2 regions of the Reticulibacter mediterranei genome follow, and region 2 is predicted to be linked to the other one. Evidence: a T-box and tRNA genes for the amino acid it is inferred to sense, from the RefSeq annotation. Region 2 holds a T-box; the other holds one or more tRNA genes.
The links. A T-box is a leader RNA that pairs with one kind of tRNA and senses whether it is charged. The one in region 2 lies ahead of serS (serine--tRNA ligase), so its partner is inferred to be a tRNA-Ser.

Region 1 (6,306 bases), 3.5 Mb from region 2:
TCAAGTGGCGTCTGTGGCAAAATGCCGTGACCCAGGTTGAAGATATGGCCGGGCCGCCCTGCTGCCTGATCAAGAATCTGCTTCGCACGCTTCTCCACCTCGGGCCAGGGAGCGAGCAGAACCACAGGGTCCAGGTTGCCCTGAATGGCGGTACCGGGTCGCAGTCGTTGCCAGGCAGTGTCCAGATCGGTATGCCAGTCCACGCCTATCACATCGCCACCAGCCTCCTGAATAACATCGAGCATGCCGCTAGTATTGGTGCTGAAATGAATGATAGGGACGTTGCCCTGACGAGCGATTTCGATAACGCGACGGCTGTACGGTAACACATGTTCGCGATAATCGGCAGGACTCAGTGCTCCCACCCAGCTATCGAACAGTTGTAACGCCTGGGCACCAGCTCTTGCCTGCTCCAACAAATACTGCCCCACCATCTCACTGAGCTTACTCATCAGTAGATGCCAGGCGGTTGGATCGCTCATCAACAATCCTTTGGTGAGGACATACGAACGGCTACCTTCACCCTCGATAGCGTACGATGCCAGCGTAAAAGGGGCACCACTGAAGCCGATCAGTGGAATACCGCGTGGGTCCAGTTCTTTGCGAGCAAGCCGCACCGCCTGAAGCGTAAACCAGAGATGCTCCTGGGGATTCGCCACTCTCAGCGCCTCTACGTCTGCCCTGGTGCGCACGGGATTATGGATTACTGGCCCCTCACCTTTGACAAATTCCAGGTGCAGGCCCATCGCTTCCAGAGGGGGCAAGATATCGGCAAAAATGATGGCAGCGTCCACGTTCATAGCATGTATTGGCTGCATTGTGACTTCACAGGCCAGTTCCGGGGTCTTAATCATTTCTAGAATGCTATATTTTTCTCGCAATGCACGATATTCAGACATGTAGCGACCGGCCTGACGCATAAACCAGACGGGAGTAGCATCAACAGGTCGGCTATGGCAGGCATTCAAAAAACGAACGAGACTGGCATTCGTCTGCGCCGGCGAGGAGAGCGAAAACTGTGGCATACATCTTCCTTACTTCTCAATGTAAGAGATCACCAACCAGCAAATGTATATGCAGGTATTTTCTCATCGATTTTATTCAGAATATTTCATATCATAACGTGATTACCCCGGCATTGCAACTACAAATCTCACAAAATCTCTAGCTTCTGCATATTTTGACAAAGATTTTCCAGAATTTATCACCTTACTCTTATCCAATAGTACTAGCAGCAAATATAATAATACAGGCCAAATTATTCATGTATAACACTTATTTTTATATATTTTACGAAGCTCAAGTATTCATTATTGCCTCATTACTTACTACATTCTTATCAATTTGTTTTTCATATGATAATTCAAACGATATTTTAATGCGTCACAAATATTTTCTATGCTATAGTAATGCGAATTGTGATGAAGGTTGTAGAGGCTCTTATACAAGAGCAAGGAGTAGAAGTATGCATATTGTGGTGATCGAAGAGGAACTGTCTATACGGGACATTGTACAGCATGCGCTGGAACTGGACGGACACGAAGTAGATGTCTATCCAGAGGCTCCTGAAACACTTTCTTGTTGCGATCTTGTGATTATCGAACCAGGAGAGCAAGGGCAAGCCTTTCCTGCTATCTGGCGGCTGACACAGCGCCAACATCTCCCAGTGCTTATACTGACCTTTCACGAGTGGAATATTGACCTGGCTCAAAAACTTCGCCTCCCCATCATACGCAAAATCCCCTTCCACCTGGCTCAATTGCTGGATATGGTCGATTCGATCAGTGCTTGAGGAAAACGGCCTCAAGTTGAGTGTATAATTTGCTATATCGGCTCATCACTCCATCTATGCCAATGGAGTGATGAGCCGCACAGATATACATCTTTTCTTTGATCCTCCACTTGTGATATTACAGCAAAAGGAGCTGGCCTTATGCCACAGTCAGAACGAATGCAACAACTCGCGCCCGTCCTCGCCTGGATCGACTCGCACCGCGATGCCGCTCTCACCCATCTTCAACAGTTCTGCCGTCAACCAAGCGTTGCCGCTCAAAATTGGGGTATGGAAGAGATGGCAAAGATGGTAGAGGCCTCACTGAGCGAGCTTGGTGCTGCGACGCAGATCATCGCAACAGAGGGCTATCCGGTCGTCGTCGGACAGCTTGCAGGAGATTCAGCGCGTCGTCTGGCAATCTACAATCACTATGATGTACAGCCGCCAGAGCCTCTCGACGCCTGGAGCTTTCCACCCTTTGATGCCACCATCCACGATGGCTATCTCTATGCGCGAGGCGTTGCCGACAACAAAGGAAATCTGGTTGCACGTCTCTGGGCAGCGCGTGCATGGCGTGAGGTATATGGGTCATTGCCCTGTCATGTAACGTTTCTATTTGAAGGGGAAGAAGAGATCGGCAGCCCCCACCTTGGTTCATTCGCTGCTGCCAATCGTGATCTCATCAATGCCGATGCCTGCCTGTGGGAAACTGGTTATCGCGATGCAGAAGGAGCGCTGGGCATCTATGCCGGGGTCAAAGGCATCCTCTACATCGAATTGCGTACGCGAGGCACGGCCTACGATCTGCATTCCAGCAATGCTCCACTCGCTCCCAATGCGGTCTGGAGGCTTATCGCGGCCCTGAATGCGCTGCGAGATGCGGAGGGAAATATCCTTATCCCTCACTTTTACGATGATGTCAAAGCACCGAGCGAACGCGAGCGAGAACTTCTGGCACGCTTCCCAGTCAATGTCGAGGCATACCAGAAGAGCTGGGAAAGCGCGATCCTCCCTGGGCCATCTGGAAGTCAGACAACACCGACCGAACGACTGCTCTACGCGCCAACCTGCAACATCTGTGGCATCTGGGGCGGCTATAGCGGCTCCGGCTCAAAGACGGTCATACCTGCAATCGCCGGCGTCAAAATCGACTTCCGACTGGTGCCCGATCAAGATCCTCAGAAGATTCTGGGTCATCTGAGACGCTATCTGACAGAGCGGGGCTTTGATGACGTAGAGGTGATTGAACTAGAAGGGACGGAATATCCGGGACAGAGTCCAATCGATACTCCGTTGTTAGAGGCACTGGTACGTTCTGCTCGCACGATCTATGGCATAGAGCCGCATGTCCAGGTTCGCACTGCTGGCACCGGACCGATGGAGGCACTCAGCCAGCGCTATGGCATTCCGGCGATTGGCGGTGCTGGCGTCGGTCATAGCGAATCGCGCACCCACGCGCCCAACGAAAATATTCGCGTGGACGACTACATTCTAAACATCAAGCACGTCGCCGCGCTACTGGCCGAATTTGCAGCAATGTAAGTAGTATGCAATAGCATCATGCGAGGTTTTACGACGTAAAACCTCGCATGATGTGACACAGGCAAACCCCTATACGAGAAAAGGATAAATCAGGAGAAGTATTGTCTGTCCTGGATCAATCTTCTTCGTTGCTCAGAAAATATCCAGAAAATACCTTGACAATTAGTGCGCCGTGCCTTATACTAAGACCCGATAAAGCGGTTCTTTAAGAAAGAGCCATCTACATGGAGAGGTCGCATAGTGGCCTAGTGCGGCGGTTTGCTAAACCGCTGAGGGAGCAATCCCTCCGAGGGTTCGAATCCCTCCCTCTCCGCCTTAAGTATTTTACTTTCCAGCCGAGCTTTCCCCCTTCGTCCGAGTGTTGTACCTCTTTTTGTTAAATTTCATAATCTTCTGCCCAGTGAAAACGCAGAGCATCTATTTCCTCATATGGAACCACACGAGTACTTTTATGGTTGCCGCGAACAAGGCCTGCACTTTTAAAACGCAGCGTCATATTCGAGCTTGTAGGAGCTTCATCAACTTTTACCATGTAAACCTTTCCATTATCAGGAAGATACACCGCAAAATACTCAGCCTTTCCTATATATGTTTTCTTAAGATTTATCCCACGCCTATTCGCCGTAACAGAGATAGTACAGAAGGTTTAAACGCGAGGGATTGATTGGCAAATTATGGGGCAGACAATAAGGAGTATCTCAGGGTATTGACAAATGTTGCGTTCTCTGCTATTATCATTTCACGAACTTAGGGGTGTAGCTCAGTTGGTAGAGCAGCCGTCTCCAAAACGGCCGGTCGGGGGTTCGAGTCCTCTCGCCCCTGTCAAAACCGCTTGAATCCAGGATTCAAGCGGTTTTTTCTTGCCATTTTTACAGCTACACACCACTTTCTCCTCCTGATATCTCCAAGATATTTTTCTGATAAGCACCTGGTAATTGATTTTCTACAATTCAGCTTTATACTATCCACAGCAAGAACATTTGTCCTTCCTCAACAAAATACAGGGAGAAAAACATGCCTACAAAACATTGTCGTGGCTGTGATCAAATAAAAGACATCGAAGATTTTAATTGGAAAGATAAAAATGCGGGCCTGCATCAATCAAGATGTCGTTAGCGCAAGGGTAGCTTCACAAAAAAGCTGCTGCCCTTGCCGGGTTGCGACTCGCACCAGATCTGGCCCTCGTGCCGCTCGACGATCTCTCTGGAAATCGCCAGACCAAGCCCTAAGCCCTGCTTGGTCGATGCCTCTGCATCAGGAGTACGATAGAAGGTCTCGAAGATTTGCGCCTGCTGATCCTCTGGAATGCCTTTACCATAATCGCGAACCTGAATGAGTACATCCTCTGGCTCCTGCTGCACACACACCTCCACAGCACTCTCTTCGGGCGAGTACTTCACGGCATTGCTGACCAGATTGACAAGCACCTGAGAAATACGATCAGCATCAATCGAGAGCTTCACCGGCTCAGAGGGCATATCCAGAAGAATTGAACGGCCAGTTAACAAACGCTGATCCTCCACCACCTCGCGACAAATATCCCTTAGATCGGTCCGGCGTTTACGCAACTCGGCTTTGCCATTGCGAATACTGCTGACATCAAGCAGTTCATCAATCAAGGAAGTCAGGCGCGAGGTCTGATCGTTGATGCGCTCTAAAGCGCTCTGCACCCCCTCCAGATTATCTGGCGACGACCGCTGCTTGGAGAGACGACGCAGCGCTAACTGGGCCTGACCGCGAATGGTGGTAATTGGCGTCTTGAGTTCGTGAGAAGCAATCGAGAGAAAACGATCCTTCATCTGACTGGCATCTTCCAGTTTCCTATTGATCTCCTCCAACTCTTGCGCATACTCCTGCAACTCCTGCTCGGCCATCAGCGTCTTTAAGCGGGCGCGCTCACGTTGGGCCGTAATGATCGCCACGATCATACCGGAGACAAGGAAAGGCAACAACTGCACACCATCTACCCAATTCCTGATGAGAAACTGATTGGGTGGGAGCGCAAAATTGTATTCAAGCAGAACCGCACTCAAGAACAGGGTAAACAGCGAGGGGCCAACCCCCCAGACAGTCGCAACAATCAGCACTGCCAGTATAAGCAAAGCGCTGGGAAAGTGAAAATCACCCAGCGCTCCTCTAAGCGTACTGGTAGTCAATAGAGCAAGTGCTACCAGGGGAACGCTAGCGAGATAGCCGACAAGCGGCTGACGCCAAACTGGTATCTTCGCCTTATACTGGCGGCGCAGAGCCTTTCGTTGCGCCAGACTCATCCGTTCGAGACGGCGCCCCCGGCTATCAATATAAACATCGGTATGGGTAGCTCTCATTCTTATCCCACCATCGTACGCACAATATCCCTGTAATATGCAGTGTAACATACCGATAAGGTTTGGGCAAATTGACGCCGGGCCACGTTATCAGTGAACACCAAACAAGGACTGCTGCTCAACCTGCATACAAGCCTCCTGCAATTGCGCATCATGCATAGGGATCAGCGTGACTTCGGGATGACGAAAAGAGAAGCGATGCAGATCAAGCAGCGTCTTACGAGCAATCACGTCGTTCCAGGTCACTCTAGACCAGAAGATAGCATGTGGAGTGGCCGGCAAGAGATAGTTCTGAGCGAGATGTGCGGCATCACCAAGCAGGAAGAGGCGCGACCCATTGGAACGATTGATAAACATCCCCATATTACCGGAAGTATGGCCAGGCAAAGGCACAAGCACAATTGACCCATCGCCGAAGAGATCCAGACTGGCGGAAAATCCCTCATAAGGAGGCCCACTACATTCAAACAACGTAATATTATTTTCTCCCAGGAGGCTGCGCAACAGTTGCCGACGCCGATCTTTAAGATCCAAATGCGCGTCCTCATATTCCACACGCGCAATACGCAAAGGCACCATCGGAATATCGGGAACACCGGAGATATGATCCCAATGCAGATGCGATATCAATGCAAAATCCAGATCGGAGGGTCGTACACCCAG
Region 2 (6,306 bases):
CCACATGCAGCATCGGCAAGCTTTTTATTGACGATGAAAGCGGCAACGTGCGCGGAGAGATCATTCCCATCTAATGAATATTGGCCTGCATGAATTGCTATCTGGCTACTTTGAGGAGCGAGCGATCAATGCTTGCCAGCGTGGGACGGCCTGAGAGCGCCATCGCCAGTTCCAGTTCGGCACGCAACAATTCCAGCACGTGGCGTACGCCCTCCTGCCCATTCACAGCCAGCCCCCATAGAATGGAGCGACCGAGCAGGACGGCTCGTGCGCCCAATGCCAGCGCCTTCAAGACATCCGTTCCTCGCCGAATCCCACCATCAACATAAACTTCGCATCGCCCGGCAACTGCCTCCACAATCTCTGGCAGAGCATCGAGGCTGGCTATAGCTCCGTCAAGCTGACGGCCACCATGATTGGAAACAACGATACCATCAATCCCGCGCTTCGCCGCCAACCGTGCATCTTCTGCCGTCAGAATACCTTTGAGCAGGATCGGCAGCGTTGTCATAGAGCGCAACCAATCTACTGTTTCCCAGGTATCCACAAGATGGCGGGCGCTTGGCGAAGCAGAGGCATTTTTATTGCTAAAATTAGCCATACTGACGTGTTGTCCCAAGATAAATTGATTGTGCAGATCGCGCTCACGTCGGCCCAGATACGGCGAATCGACGGTCAGCACGATAGCGCGATACCCAACTGCCTCCACGTGTTTTACCAGCTTTCCTGTCGTCTCCAATGTGTGATGGCTATAGAGTTGAAACCAGAGGGGTGCTGTTGCCGCCTCCGCAACCTCTGCTGCACTACAGGTTGCCGACGTGCTAACAATCATAATTGTGCCAGCCTCCCCTGCGCCGCGTGCAGTCGCACATTCTCCATCGGGATGAGCCAGCTTATGGGAAGCGGTCGGGGCAACCAGTACGGGCATAGAGACCGGCATCCCCAGCACTGTTGTATGCATATCAATTGTGTTGACATCAACCAGCACACGCGGACGCAAATAGAGACGGGCAAAGGCGGCACGGTTGGCCCGCATCGTTACCTCATCCTCGCTGCCACCCTGGAAATAATCCCAGATCGCAGGCTGTAGCCGTTGCTGAGCAAGCACTTCATAGTCAAGCAGATTGATGGGTTCCACACATAAGCTCCTTCTATTTATACGCGATCTAACAAGAGTATAAACTCGACGGAAACGATGCAGCAAGACAAACCCCATCTGGGCATGTTTTTGACAAATTCGCACGAATAGGCAAGATAATATTTTTCGTTTGTCATATCTTGAACAAACAGGTCGCAACGACTGGTGAAATTTTGAACGTGCCTGATTGCATTTGTAGGACTCATAAGACCAACAAGCCATCAGATGATCATGTCCGAAAAGCGTTAGTAGTCAACTGAACTCTCATGTAGAATCACAAAAGCTGTACTATCGAGAAAGGAAAGAAAAAGAATGACACAGCGAGACAAGGCAGACCAGCTCTTACGCTTACAACAACCCCATTCCTCGTTATTGCTCCCCAATGCCTGGGATGTTGTCAGCGCACGTCTGTTTGAAGAGGCAGGCTTTGCGGCAATCGGCACAACCAGCGCGGGTATTGCTTTTGCACAGGGTTATACAGACGGACAACAGATCAGTCGCGACGAAATGTTAAGCATCATTGCTCGTATTGCCGCAGCCGTGCGAGTTCCTGTCACAGCGGATATTGAAGCTGGCTATGGTCATAGCCCCGAAGAGGTGGCAAAAACTATCGAGGGAGTGATTGCAGCAGGAGCCGTAGGAGTCAACCTGGAAGATAACACTGGCATACTCAAACCACTATACACGCTTGAAGAACAGGTCGAACGCATCAGAGCAGCCCGTGAAGCTGCCAGCAATGCGGATCTGCTACTGGTCATCAACGCGCGTATCGACACCTATCTTTTTCAGATTGGACAGGAGGCCACACGTCTGGAAGACACTCTTCGCCGGGCTAGAGCATATCTTGAGGCAGGTGCAAACAGCATCTTTGTCCCCGGCGTCATCGATCCAGCGCTTATACAAGTGTTGGTGCGTGAGATCCCCGGACCCCTCAATATCATGGCCGGGCCTGGGGCACCCTCTGCCCCACAACTCTTTCAGTTGGGAGTCGCTCGTGTCAGTATTGGAGGTGCGGCCATGCTTGCAACAATGGGTCTGATGCGCGATATTGCCCAAGAACTACACACTCAGGGAACCTATGAACAGATGGCTCAACATGCCTATGATTTCACCGCCGCCTGGAAGCTCTTTCAGCCAAACAATTGAGCAGATAAGATAGAAATGAGCTCTCCATCTTATCTGCTCACAGAGACATCGTTCTAGCGCGGTCTGATATACTCCTGACCACCCATATAGGGACGCAACGCATCTGGAATACGAACACTGCCATCGGCCTGCTGATGGATCTCAAGCAGTGGGATCAGAATACGCGGCGAGGCGATGGCGGTGTTGTTGAGCGTATGGACAAATTTGACCTTGCCCTCTGCGTCACGATAGCGCATATTGACGCGCCGCGCCTGCCAATCGTGGAAGTACGAACACGAATGAGTCTCACGATAGCGTCCTTCGCTGGGAACCCAGCATTCCAGATCATACATACCAACTTTGCCATCGCCCATATCGCCAGTACAGACATTGACCACGCGATACGGCAGACCAAGCGCCTGAATCAACTCCTCCGAGTTCTTCAACAACTGCTCATGCCATTTCACCGACTCATTATGATCGGCCTCACAGATGACATACTGCTCTACCTTGTTAAACTGGTGAATGCGAAAGACGCCGCGCGTATCCTTGCCATAGGTGCCGGCCTCTTTGCGGAAGCAGGGACAGAAGCCAACAAACGTCATAGGCAGCTCTTCGCCCTTGATAATCTCATCTTTATACATGCCCGTAATTGGAACCTCGGCGGTGCCAACCAGATACAAATCCTCTCCCTCAAGCTCATAGACCTGATCGCGCCCCTTTGGAAATTGCCCGTTGCCAATGAAGCAATCCTCGCGTGCCATCGCAGGCACAATCAGTGGGGTGAATCCCTTGCTGGCGATACGATCAAGCGCGAAGTTCATCAGCGCCAGTTCCAGGCGGGCCGCATCGCCTTTGAGAACATAGCTGCGGCTCCCCGCTACTTTGACCGCTCGCTCGATATCCACCATATTCAGCTTTTGCATCAGATCGTAATGATCTAGCGGCTCAAAATCGAACGAGGGCTTCTCTCCCCAGTATTTGAAGGGCACATTATCGTTCTCATCTTTGCCAATGGGTGCGCTGGGATCAGGGATATTTGGCACAAGCAAGAGAAACTGATGGCGATCCTCCTGGAGCTTTGTCAGTTGCGGCTCTTTCTCTTTAATCAACTCTGCCAGCCCCTTCGCTTCGGCCAGTAGCGTTGTGCGCAGTTCGACATTCTTCTCTTTGCTCGCCTGTTGAATGCGCTTCGAGAGCTGGTTTTGTTGAGCGCGCGCCTCTTCCACTTCGCGCTGCAACGTCAACACAGCCTGATCGAGTGCCAGCAAAGCGTCAATATCAATGGGATTGTTTTTCAAGCGCGCCGCCTCTTTGACGGCATCGGGATGATTACGAATAAAGCTCAAGTCAAGCATATCCTACTCCTCTTTGTATCTCTACCATACAACCAGTCCTGTTGAACATCTGTATGAGTAGAAAAAACAGCAATAAAAAAGCGCCTCGTCCTGAAGGACGACGACGCTGAAAGGCGCAATCGTGGTGCCACCTTGATTCTTTCACTCAATCGAATGAAACTCATTCCTGCCTGCTAACGGGGGCAACCGTAAACGCTCATCGCGTAAGGCTCACAGGTGGATTTCGCTTCTGCTTGCTACTGCGTCACACCAACCCGCAGTTCTCTGTCATGCAGCAAAAGGTACTTATCCCGTTCATCGCCTTTTGTTCTATAGTTCTTTGCAGAGAGCATACCAGTCTGCATGCGATTTGTCAACCACCAGACTAGAGGCTCCAGACGTGAACATTGCTAAAAGCAACATCGGTTTCATTACCATTATTACCGGCAAATACACCGATTTCGCCTGCACTGTAACTGCCATCAGTAGTGCCTGCCACAAATTGCTTGTTGATAAATAAATAGATCTGCTTGCCACGCGCTATGACTGTCAACAGATTCATATCGCCCGCCTTTTTCTTGATAGCAGAACTGGTATCATAGAGCAAGGGAGTGCTATTTTTATCGTCTTTTGACACATTGAGACTGTAGAAGCCATCACGTCCGATGCGAAAATAATAGAACTTCGAGGTCTTATCGTTCCCCCTAAAAATCACTCCTCCTTCATCGCCCTTCACAATCGTCACCTCGGTCTCAAGCGCGAAATTGTCGAAATCAGTGGCTTTAGCAAAGCAAGGCACGTAGAAGCTTTTCTTCATGATAGTAGAGTGCAGCGCTCCATCCCTGAAAGCGCAACCGCCACCACCAACCGCATCGTAGGTATCCCAGTTTCCATCATCCTGATAAGCTAGCGAAGAGCCAAAGGCCGGAGAGCCAGAGGTCGCATTCGCATAGACACTCTGAATAGCAGTAGCTGTTGCTTTCGCTTGTGTTGTGGCCTTTGCATGCGCCGTTGCGGTGACATGTGCCGTTCCCGTAGCATAGACGTTCGCAGTCGCGGTAGAAGCGGTGAAGGACTGCATCGTAGCGGTGGCATTAGCTCGCAACTGTGCAGGACGCGCCACTTCAGTATAAAAGACCAGCATGATGCCACTGAGAATAACTAGCACAGCCAGCACAATGAGCGTAAGAAACATCCTCTTCGACATCCCCGGAGGTGGTGGTGACGGTGGAGGAAATGATGAAGCAGGCGGAGGCAAAGGCGCAGAAGCATGGGCATAGGGCGGCGGTTGCTGAGGCTGAGCATTCCACGATGACTCAAAGGCATTGGGCGATGGAGCAGGTATAGCTTCCCTGGAAGAACCAAACGCGCCAAATGAACCAACTCCGCTTTCAACCCTGGTCTGATCTTCCCATAATGATGGACTATTTTCTCCCGGCGGTGCTTGACCCGCCCAGGATGGCGGATTATATCCTCCTGGTGGTGCCTGACCTGCCATCGATGGTGGATTATTAGATCTCCCTGGCGGCGCCTGACCCACCCAGGACGGCGGATTATAGCTGCTCTGGTTACCTGGTGGTGGCAATGGTTGCGAGACAGGCTTTCCACATCCAGGACACTGCGTTGTTCCCGGTACTAATGGTGTTCTACAATTTTGACAGTGCAGCATTATGATCTCCGTAAAGACATCTTATGGTGTGTAACTGGGCATTAGCATAACATTCTTCATCGGTTTATGCCAGAATCATAGGTACATAGTCACAATATCCATAAATATCTATGACTACCACTCAAATAAACGGCAAAAAATACCACTCCTGGGTAAAAACCATGGAAAAGAAAAAATACATAAAATATCCAGGCAGGAATGATAGCAATGCTTGCTTCCCGCCTGGACGCGTTTTTTGCTAGATCGTGCCAGTTTTCCACTTTAGACCATGCCGAGTTCCCACTTGGCATCCTCAGTCATGCGCTCAGGACTCCAGGGAGGATCGAAAGTTAGTTCAACCTTACAATCCTTGACGTTCTCAACCTCGCGCACGCGCATTTCAACCTCTGCCATGACATCACCCGCGACCGGGCAACCCATCGCAGTAAGCGTCATCGTGACATGGACCTTCCCCTCATCATTGTTTATGTCTATACCATATACCAGTCCCAGATCGACGATATTGACGGGAATTTCTGGATCATAACATTCGTGAAGTGCATCCATCACTTCCGCTTCATTTATCTCTGCCATCGAGCGGCTCCTTTATGTTCCTGTTAATCCGAGTAAATAAGTCGGAATACATTCTCCCGTTACTATAGCGCATAAGCGAGGGTTTGTCAAAGTCCATCGGTCAGTTTACGGAAATGTTTGATCGATGCGCTCTAGAAACAGGCGAATAAAGCGTTCGGCATCGGCAGCAGCGGAGACCTGCATATTCGGTGGCCTGTGAGCAGAAGGTTTGAAATAGCCAACCGTCTCGCCCAGAGTCAGCGAACCAGCCAGTTCCACATCGACGTAAGCAGGCTCCCAGGTAATCAGATCAGGGCAGAAGGCTGAGGCGAGGCAGAGCGGATCATGCATCTGAAACTGGGGAGTATCAGATGTAGGAGCGAAGACATCAAAGTAATAGGCCATCATCTCCCGCATTGCCGTCTTCACTTTGCCAGCTCCCTGCGTCCACGTCATTACCTGATCGCGAGCTAGCAGTACTCGCG

Region 1: it encodes a tRNA-Ser, which carries the amino acid that the T-box ahead of serS (serine--tRNA ligase) is inferred to sense. The anticodon was not compared.

Annotation. Positions count from the first base shown of each region.
Region 1 is NZ_BNJK01000001.1:6,053,487-6,059,792, reverse strand. Features, by position in the region: gene hemE (uroporphyrinogen decarboxylase) at 1-1,025, opposite strand, end outside; gene K3T83_RS26210 (response regulator transcription factor) at 1,466-1,792, shown strand; gene K3T83_RS26205 (M20/M25/M40 family metallo-hydrolase) at 1,934-3,316, shown strand; tRNA gene K3T83_RS26200 (tRNA-Ser) at 3,543-3,629, shown strand; gene K3T83_RS58010 (hypothetical protein) at 3,693-3,848, opposite strand; tRNA gene K3T83_RS26190 (tRNA-Trp) at 4,066-4,138, shown strand; gene K3T83_RS26185 (sensor histidine kinase) at 4,429-5,643, opposite strand; gene K3T83_RS26180 (MBL fold metallo-hydrolase) at 5,734-6,306, opposite strand, start outside.
Region 2 is NZ_BNJK01000001.1:2,513,540-2,519,845, forward strand. Features, by position in the region: gene K3T83_RS10720 (metallophosphoesterase family protein) at 1-74, shown strand, start outside; gene K3T83_RS10725 (alpha-hydroxy acid oxidase) at 98-1,138, opposite strand; gene K3T83_RS10730 (isocitrate lyase/PEP mutase family protein) at 1,451-2,284, shown strand; gene serS (serine--tRNA ligase) at 2,338-3,621, opposite strand; T-box leader at 3,712-3,928, opposite strand; gene K3T83_RS10740 (3-keto-alpha-glucoside-1,2-lyase-like domain-containing protein) at 3,986-5,269, opposite strand; gene K3T83_RS10745 (iron-sulfur cluster assembly protein) at 5,531-5,842, opposite strand; gene K3T83_RS10750 (nucleoside hydrolase) at 5,948-6,306, opposite strand, start outside.